2 regions of the Polaromonas sp. P3_A5 genome follow, and region 1 is predicted to be linked to the other one. Evidence: riboswitches for the same ligand, from Rfam matches in the RefSeq annotation. Region 1 holds a riboswitch; the other holds the start of a gene.
What was found. A riboswitch is a leader RNA that binds a small molecule or an ion and turns the genes downstream of it on or off. The one in region 1 is predicted to bind S-adenosylhomocysteine.

Region 1 (4,377 bases):
GTTCTCTGATGCGTGTGTACTTAATAAGTATACATATGAGATGACGTGCCCGGCGATGTCCCGAAAAGTCATATTTCGCGGCTATAGTCAGGCCCCTTTGCCGAACCCTGTTTTCATTCTCCGGCGCTGCGCCCTGCAGCGTTGATGGTTCGGCAAAACAACGCAACACAACACAACCAAGGAAATCATGAAGGTGGGTTTATTCATCAAGGCCGCAGCGGCATTCACGTTGGCGATGACGGCTTTCGCAGGCCATGCACAACTGTCGCCCCAAAAACCGGTGACGATCGTCGTGCCCTATCCAGCCGGCGGCCCGCTGGACAACGCTGCGCGCATCCTGGCCGAGAAGCTGCGTCCCCTGCTCAAAACCGAAGTCACGGTTGACAACCGGCCGGGGTCCGGCGGAAACGTGGGTGCGGCCCTCGTCGCCAAGGCACCTGCAGACGGCCATACGCTGGTGATGGGGGCGGTGGCCACCCATGCCATCAACCCATGGCTCTACCCAAACATGCCCTACGACGCATTGAAGGACTTCACGCCCATCACGTTGGTGGCGCGGGTGCCGAACGTGCTGGTCATGAATGCCGAGACGGCCAGGCGGCTGAAAATCAAGGACACCAAGGACCTGATTGCCTACGCACGCAAGAATCCCGGCCGGCTGAACTATGCCTCCGGCGGCAATGGAAGCGCCGGCCACCTCGCGGGCGAGCTGTTTAAAAGCCTGGCCAAGATCAGCGTGGTGCACCTGCCTTCCAGCGGCTCGGCCCAGGCGCAGGCTGGCCTGCTGTCCGGCCAGACCGACCTGATGTTCGACAACCTGGCCTCTGCCAGCGCCAACATCAAGTCGGGCAAGCTGGTCGCTTTTGGCGTGACCACCATCAACCGCTCCAGCAGCTTCACGGAAATTCCGACCATCAATGACGTGTTGCCCGGCTTTCACATCAGCACCTGGTTCGGCATCTTTGGCCCGGCCAACCTCCCCAAAGCCACGGCAGACCAGCTGCAGAGGGCATTCGCCGACGCGCTCAACACGCCCGATACCGCAGAAAAGTTTGCACGCATGAGCGCGACCCCCAGCCCCATGAGCTCTGCCGACTTTGCCTACATGGTGATGAAAGAGCACGCCGATTATGGACGCCTGATCAAGGTCGCCAAAATCAAGCTCGACTAAATCGAAAGGGCGGAAAGGGCGGCTAGCCTGGCGCCTTCCCCGCTTTTCTGCCAGACGGAAATCAGCCCGGCATCAGCCGGTCGATTTCCTGCTGCATGGCTTGTACCAGCTGGCTGTACATCTTGAGTTTTTCGCTGGTGTCGCGCAGCCGTTCGGCGATGCGCAGCGAAACGGCAAACATCAGTTTGGCCGCAGTCACCGGTTGCTCTTCCCCCATTTTTTCAAGCGCTGCGCGCGACAGCACGGCGCAGCTCACGTCGCTGCTGGCAGTGCATGACGCCAGCCGCGCCTGGCCGTCGACCAGGCCCATTTCGCCGATCAGGCTGCCGGGGCCCAGCACCGTGATGGTGACCGGCGTGCGGCGGCTGACCACAATGCTTTCGACAGTGACTTCGCCTTCGAGCAGCAGCACCATATAACCGGTATCGCTCTTGTCGCCTTCGCGGATGAAGGTCGTTCCCTCGGAAATCCTGCGCGGCGTCATGTAGCTGACGACAGTGAAAGCCTCTTCGGGCGTGAGCTGCATCAGGGCGGTTGGTGCAATCAGCAGCCTGGCGGCAAGCTCGGCCGTGCTGGAGCCCTCAATGGCCCGCATGCGGTCTTTGGGACGCATGGACTCGGGCGCATCGGGCGTTCCCCGCTGTTTTCTGCCGAACAGGTTTTCAAACATGGTGGCTCCGGCTATCCCCTGGACTTTTGTTGGTATCTCTTGCCATTGGTGCAAGGATATGGCGCGGGCGGCGTTCAGCCCTTAAAATGATGGTAACCCAAGGAGCGTTGCAGCGAACACAAGCGTTCGTCAGGCTTGGGTTACAGGCGGCGGCTTCCGGCGGCCCCTGCGGCAACGACGCTCACCTTTGCCTCAAGGTGAGTCCGTGTCTGAAACTGAATCTTTGCCCAATGTTCCCCCCATGAAGCTGTCCGGCCTGGAGCCGGTCGCCATCGGCGCGGGCACGCTGTTTGTCAATATTGGCGAACGCACCAACGTCACCGGCTCCAAGGCCTTCGCCCGCATGATCCTCAACGGTGAATACGAGCAGGCGCTGGCCGTGGCCCGCCAGCAGGTCGAAAACGGCGCCCAGATCATCGATATCAACATGGACGAGGCCATGCTGGACAGCCAGGCCGCCATGGTGCGCTTCCTGAACCTGATCGCCAGTGAGCCCGACATCGCGCGTGTGCCCATCATGATCGACAGCTCCAAGTGGAGCGTCATCGAAGCCGGCCTGCGCTGCATCCAGGGCAAGGGAATCGTCAACTCGATCTCGATGAAAGAGGGTCTGGAGCCCTTCAGGCAGCAGGCCAAGCTGCTCAAGCGCTACGGCGCGGCAGCGGTGGTGATGGCTTTTGATGAAAAAGGCCAGGCCGACACCTATGAGCGCAAAGTCGAAATCTGCGAGCGCGCCTACCGCGTGCTGGTCGACGAGCTGGACTTTCCGCCCGAAGACATCATCTTCGACCCGAACATTTTCGCGATCGCCACCGGCATCGAAGAGCACAACAACTACGCGGTCGATTTCATCAACGCCACGCGCTGGATCAAGCAGAACCTGCCGGGCGCCAAGGTCTCTGGCGGCGTGTCCAACGTGTCCTTCAGCTTTCGCGGCAACGACCCGGTGCGTGAAGCCATCCACACCGTGTTCCTGTACCACGCGATCCAGGCGGGCATGGACATGGGCATCGTCAACGCCGGCATGGTCGGCGTGTACGACGACCTGGACCCTGTGCTGCGCGAGCGCGTCGAAGACGTGGTGCTCAACCGCACACCGGTCTACAAGCCGGGCGAGCCTGAGCTCACGCCCAGCGAACGCCTGATTGAAGTGGCCGAGACTGCCAGGAGCGGCGCCAAGGACGACAGCAAGAAGAATGAATGGCGTGCCCTGCCGGTGCGCCAGCGCCTGTCGCATGCGCTGGTCCACGGCATGAACGAGCACATCGTGACTGACACCGAAGAGGTCTACCAGGAGATCCTTGCGGAGGGCGGCCGGCCGCTGCACGTCATCGAAGGCCCGCTGATGGACGGCATGAACATCGTCGGTGACCTGTTCGGCCAGGGCAAGATGTTTTTGCCCCAGGTCGTCAAAAGCGCCCGTGTGATGAAGCAGGCCGTGGCGCACCTGCTGCCCTACATCGAAGCCGAAAAGCTGCTGCTCGAAGCCGCCGGCGGTGACGTCAAGACCAAAGGCAAGATCATCATCGCCACGGTCAAGGGTGATGTGCACGACATTGGCAAGAACATCGTGACGGTGGTCTTGCAGTGCAACAACTTTGAAGTCGTCAACATGGGCGTGATGGTGCCCTGCCATGAAATATTGGCGCGCGCCAAGGTTGAAGGCGCCGACATCGTCGGGCTGTCGGGTCTCATCACCCCCAGCCTGGAAGAAATGCAGTATGTGGCCGCCGAGATGCAAAAGGACGATCATTTCCGCATCAAGAAGATTCCGCTGCTGATAGGCGGCGCCACCACCAGCCGCGTGCACACGGCCGTCAAGATCTCCCCGCACTACGAAGGCCCGGTGGTGTATGTGCCCGATGCGTCACGAAGCGTGAGCGTGGCGCAAAGCCTGCTGTCCGACCAGGCCGCCAGATACATCGAAGAGCTGTATACCGACTACGACAAGGTGCGCACCCAGCACGCCAACAAAAAGCAGGTACCGATGTGGCCGCTGGCCAAGGCCCGCGCCAATCCCACGTCAATGGACTGGGCCCACTACACACCGCCCGTGCCCAAGTTCATTGGCCGCCGCGTGTTCAAGAACTTCGACCTGTCGGAGCTGGCCCAGTACATCGACTGGGGTCCTTTCTTCCAGACCTGGGACCTGGCCGGAGCCTTCCCGGCCATTTTGAAAGACGAGGTGGTGGGCACCGAGGCTGTGCGCGTGTACGCCGACGCGCAGCGCATGCTCAAGCGCCTGATCGAAGGCCGCTGGCTCACCGCCAACGGCGTGATGGCGCTGTACCCCGCCAACAGCGTGGGCGACGACATCGAGATCTACACCGACGAGTCGCGCAGCGAAGTGGCCATGACCTGGTACGGCCTGCGCCAGCAAACCGAAAAAACCGCAATTGACGGCGTGATGCGCCCCAGCCGTTGCCTGGCTGATTTTGTCGCACCCAAGGTACTTGCTCCTGAATTGATAGCTGCTCGCGCTGAATATGCGGGCGCTGCGGGCAAAAACATCTCAAAAATTCCGGACTACATCGGT
Region 2 (4,377 bases), on a different contig from region 1:
GGGGCAGCTGCGGTTGTTAATCCAGTAAAGCGCGGACTACTTCAGTGAAGCCCGCGCCGCGCTCACCCCGCGTGACATAACGCGGCAGGTGCGCCAGCTGCGGCACAAAGCGCGCGATGTTGGCAACGCCCACGCTGTTGGCAAAGGTCTTGAACATTAATTGGTCGTTGGTCGAATCGCCCACATAGACCCATTGGTCCATCTCGGCGTCCAGGTCGCTCTGCCAGAGCTGCCGGACTATCCAGCGCGCGCCTTCGAGCTTGTTGTGGCTGCCATACCAGCCGTTGATGTGGATGCTGCTGACGGTGGCGTGCATGCCCTCGCTTTTCATCATTGCCACCACTGCGGCGATTTGCGCGTCGCTCAGTTGCACAAACTCACTGTGATCGATGGCGATGTCGGTTTCACGGCCCGGCGAGTCGGTGGCGCGGGTGATGCCCGGCATCTCGCGCTCGATGCGCGCCAGCACGGCCTGCATGCGGGCGAAGTTGGCAGCGCGTGTCGCGGAATCCTGTTGGTATATTTTTGATAGCTGATTGCGCAAGGCTGGTGCGGCTTGCGGGGCTTTTTTGTCTAAAACCTGCGCCGGCAGCAGCGCCACCGCACCGTTCTCCGCCACGATGGCATCGACCGGCCAGCTTGCCGCGAAGGGCTCACTCCAGCCTACGGGCCGCCCGGTGATGGCTACCACCTTGAGCCCGGCGGCATTCAACGCACCCAAAGCCTCCAGCGCATCGGCGGTGATCGCTCCCTCGGTGGTCAGTGTGTCGTCGATGTCGGTGAAGACGCCGGTGATCTGTGCGCGCTCGGTGAGCGCCCAGGATGTGAGGTCCTTCATCGTTGCTTTCTCAGTATCTCGATGCCCATCAGAACGGCAATGCCTGTGATCAACAAGCCCGCGATCCCCTGGATCCAATCGTTGAACCACAGTTCCCCGGGCTCGAGCACCGCTTCGGAGGCATTTTCGGGATCGTAGCGCACGGCCACCGTGTCGCCTTTCTTGAACGCAGCCTCGAATAGCTCGGACTCTTCCTTCGAAAGGCAGCTGTCCGCCGCGCGCACACGTTGGCCGGTGAAGGTTCGGCCCTGCACCTTGTAGCTATAGGTGGCAAGCTGCTCATAGCAACTGGCTCGCTTGTCGGACGTGGCCTTCACGCTGGACGAAAGTATTTGCGCGCTGCCTGTTTCCCAATCGAGGGTTTGCAAGGCCCGGTATGCCTTTGATGCGAAGCTGGCGCTCATTCCCGCACCCATGATCAGGAACAAGGCACAGTAGACGGGCGCCAGACGGGGGTACATCAGGCCGCCCCGAAACCTGGATGCCCTACGGAAGAGGGGCGAAAGTGGCGGGCTGCGGACTCTTGCATGGTGAAATTCTCGCATGGTGTGGGCCCCCACGGTCGCTCACTGCGTGTAGCTCCCTGCCCCCTCGAGGGGGCCGCCCGCCTGCGGCCCGGCAAAGCCGAAAAATTGGCACACCCCTATCGGGCTCACTGTGTGTAGCCCTTTTCCCCTTGCAGGGGACTGAGCCTGCGGCCCGGCAAAGCCGGTTCCGCGGCCCATGCGGGTTGAAGCGCTCTTTGGGCGCGATCGGTGATGGCGTATTTCACCAGCGGGGGCCGAGGGTCCGGCTTCGCCGGCCCCAGGCGCCGCCCCCTTGAGGGGGGAGCAGGCTACACGAAGTGAGCCTGAACGGGGGAGTTCGGTATAATCGTGGCTTCCTGAGGAGCGTTGCAAGCCACACCATGTGGACCAGGCTCAGGACTTCATTGCAACCACGCTCACCCGCAAGTGCTCTCTCAAGCCGGGTGAATGACTGAATTCCCCCGCTGTTTCGAAAGCGCCTTGCCCGTGGCGATTTTGCCCAGTTGACGTTTGAATTTGGAGAACCGTATGAGCGCCGTCCTGAAACCTTCCACCGACTACACCATTGCCGATATTTCGCTTGCCGCCTGGGGCCGCAAGGAACTGAACATCGCGCAAACCGAAATGCCTGGCCTGATGGCCATCCGCGAAGAATTCGCGAAGGCGCAGCCGCTGAAGGGCGCGCGCATCACCGGTTCGCTGCACATGACGATCCAGACCGGCGTGCTGATCGAAACCCTGCAAGCCCTGGGCGCTGAAGTGCGCTGGGCTTCGTGCAATATTTTCTCGACACAAGACCACGCCGCCGCCGCGATCGCCGCCGCCGGCACGCCGGTGTTCGCCATCAAGGGCGAAACCCTGGCCGATTACTGGGACTACACCCACAAGATCTTCGAATTCAGCGGCGCCAAGGGCACGCCTGAAGAAGGTCCCAACATGATCCTGGACGACGGCGGCGACGCGACGCTGCTGATGCACCTGGGCACCAAGGCCGAAAAAGACGCGAGCCTCATTTCCAAGCCCGGCAGCGAAGAAGAAATCTGCCTGTTCAATTCGATCAAGGCCAAGCTGGCGCAAGACCCGACCTGGTACAGCCGCCGCCTGAAAAACATCATCGGCGTGACTGAAGAAACCACCACCGGCGTGTTGCGTTTGAATGAAATGTCGGCCAAGGGCACGCTGGCCTTGCGCGCCATCAACGTGAACGATTCCGTCACCAAGAGCAAGTTCGACAACCTGTACGGCTGCCGCGAATCCCTGGTTGACGCGATCAAGCGCGCCACCGACGTGATGGTCGCCGGCAAGGTCGCACTCGTGGCCGGTTACGGCGACGTGGGCAAGGGCTCCGCACAAGCCTTGCGCGCACTGAGCGCCCAGGTGTGGGTGACCGAGATCGACCCCATCAACGCCCTGCAGGCCGCGATGGAAGGTTACAAGGTCGTGACCATGGAATACGCTGCCGACAAGGCTGACATTTTTGTGTCCGCCACCGGCAACAAGAACGTCATCACTTATGAGCACATGGCGAAGATGAAAGACCAGGCCATCGTCTGCAACATCGGCCATTTCGACAACGAGATCGACGTCGCATCGCTCGAAAAATGCACCTGGGAAGAGATCAAGCCGCAAGTCGACCACGTGATCTTCCCGGACGGCAAGCGCATCATCCTGCTGGCCAAGGGCCGCCTCGTGAACCTGGGTTGCGGCACCGGCCACCCGAGCTTCGTGATGTCGTCGAGCTTTGCGAACCAGACCATCGCGCAGATCGAGCTCTTCACCAAGAAAGATGCGTACGAAGTGGGCAAGGTTTATGTGTTGCCCAAGCATCTTGACGAAAAGGTTGCCCGTTTGCACCTGAAGAAGGTTGGCGCTGTGCTGACTGAACTGAGCGACGAGCAGGCTGCGTACATCGGTGTCTCTAAAGCCGGCCCGTACAAGGCCAACACCTATCGCTACTGATTTTTCCTGGCTACTGCGCGACCCGATAGCGGCGTTGCGGGTCCCGATCAGGCAATCCTCATGCACCTCAAGTGCATTCCGGTTGCCTGGCGCCCGCGCCTTGCTCTCGGGCCGCTCGCTACGCCCTTAAGGCTGTTGCTGGAATACCGGAAGACACTACATGCGCGCTGACCTATTCCTCGTCGAACACGGCCATGCCGCCACCCGCTCGCAGGCCCAGCGCCTGATCGCTTCGGGGGTGCAGTGGCGTCCTGAAGCCGACGCTGCCTGGAAGAAGGTCGCCAAGAACGGCGACGAGATTCCGCCCGGCGCTGAGCTGCAGTTGCTGGACACCACCGAAGCCAAGTACATCTCGCGCGGCGGGCTCAAGCTCGAAGGCGCGCTGAAAGCTACCGGCCTGAAGGTGGATGGCTTGCGCTGCCTTGACGTGGGCCAGTCCACCGGCGGCTTTACCGACTGCCTGCTGCAGCACGGCGCCATGCAGGTGGTGGGCGTCGATGTGGGCCATGGCCAGCTGCACGCCAGCCTGCGTGAAGACCCGCGTGTGGTTTGCGTCGAGGGTCTGAATGCCCGTTCCATGACCGCCGCCGACCTGGTGGCCGGCCATGCAGGCGACAGCGGCGACATGGATTTTCCGGATGACTTCGATGGCGATGGGGATGACGCCGACCTGGACGAAGCGAGCCTGGCCGCAGAAGCCAACTTCGACTTCCTGACGGGTGATTTGTCCTTCATCTCGCTCACGCTGGTGTTGCCCGCCGTGGTTCGCCTGCTCAAGCCCGGCGGCGACCTGCTCATGCTGGTCAAGCCGCAGTTTGAATTGCAGCCCGGCCAGATCGGCAAGGGTGGCATTGTGCGTGACCCGGCGCATTTCGAGTTTGTCGAAAAGCGCTTGCGCGATGCCTGCGCATCGCTGGGGCTGGAAGTGAAAGCCTGGCTGGCGTCGCCGATTGAAGGCGGCGACGGCAACCGCGAATTTTTTATCCAGGCTGTCAAGGGCCAGGACGTGGCGGGCGAAGACCAGCCGCTGCCGGCCGCACCGCAGCGCAAGAT

Region 2: it holds a riboswitch for S-adenosylhomocysteine, as region 1 does, so the genes downstream of both, ahcY (adenosylhomocysteinase) here and metH (methionine synthase) in region 1, are expected to answer to the same signal.

Annotation. Positions count from the first base shown of each region.
Region 1 covers NZ_JBFUGF010000003.1:105,153-109,529, reverse strand. Annotated here, with positions in the region: gene AC1DU8_RS19995 (Bug family tripartite tricarboxylate transporter substrate binding protein) at 188-1,171, shown strand; gene AC1DU8_RS19990 (Crp/Fnr family transcriptional regulator) at 1,233-1,841, opposite strand; S-adenosyl-L-homocysteine riboswitch at 1,935-2,031, shown strand; gene metH (methionine synthase) at 2,047-4,377, shown strand, end outside.
Region 2 covers NZ_JBFUGF010000002.1:225,613-229,989, reverse strand. Annotated here, with positions in the region: gene AC1DU8_RS18565 (HAD-IIB family hydrolase) at 17-838, opposite strand; gene AC1DU8_RS18560 (DUF3592 domain-containing protein) at 835-1,266, opposite strand; S-adenosyl-L-homocysteine riboswitch at 1,718-1,790, shown strand; gene ahcY (adenosylhomocysteinase) at 1,894-3,324, shown strand; gene AC1DU8_RS18550 (TlyA family RNA methyltransferase) at 3,485-4,377, shown strand, end outside.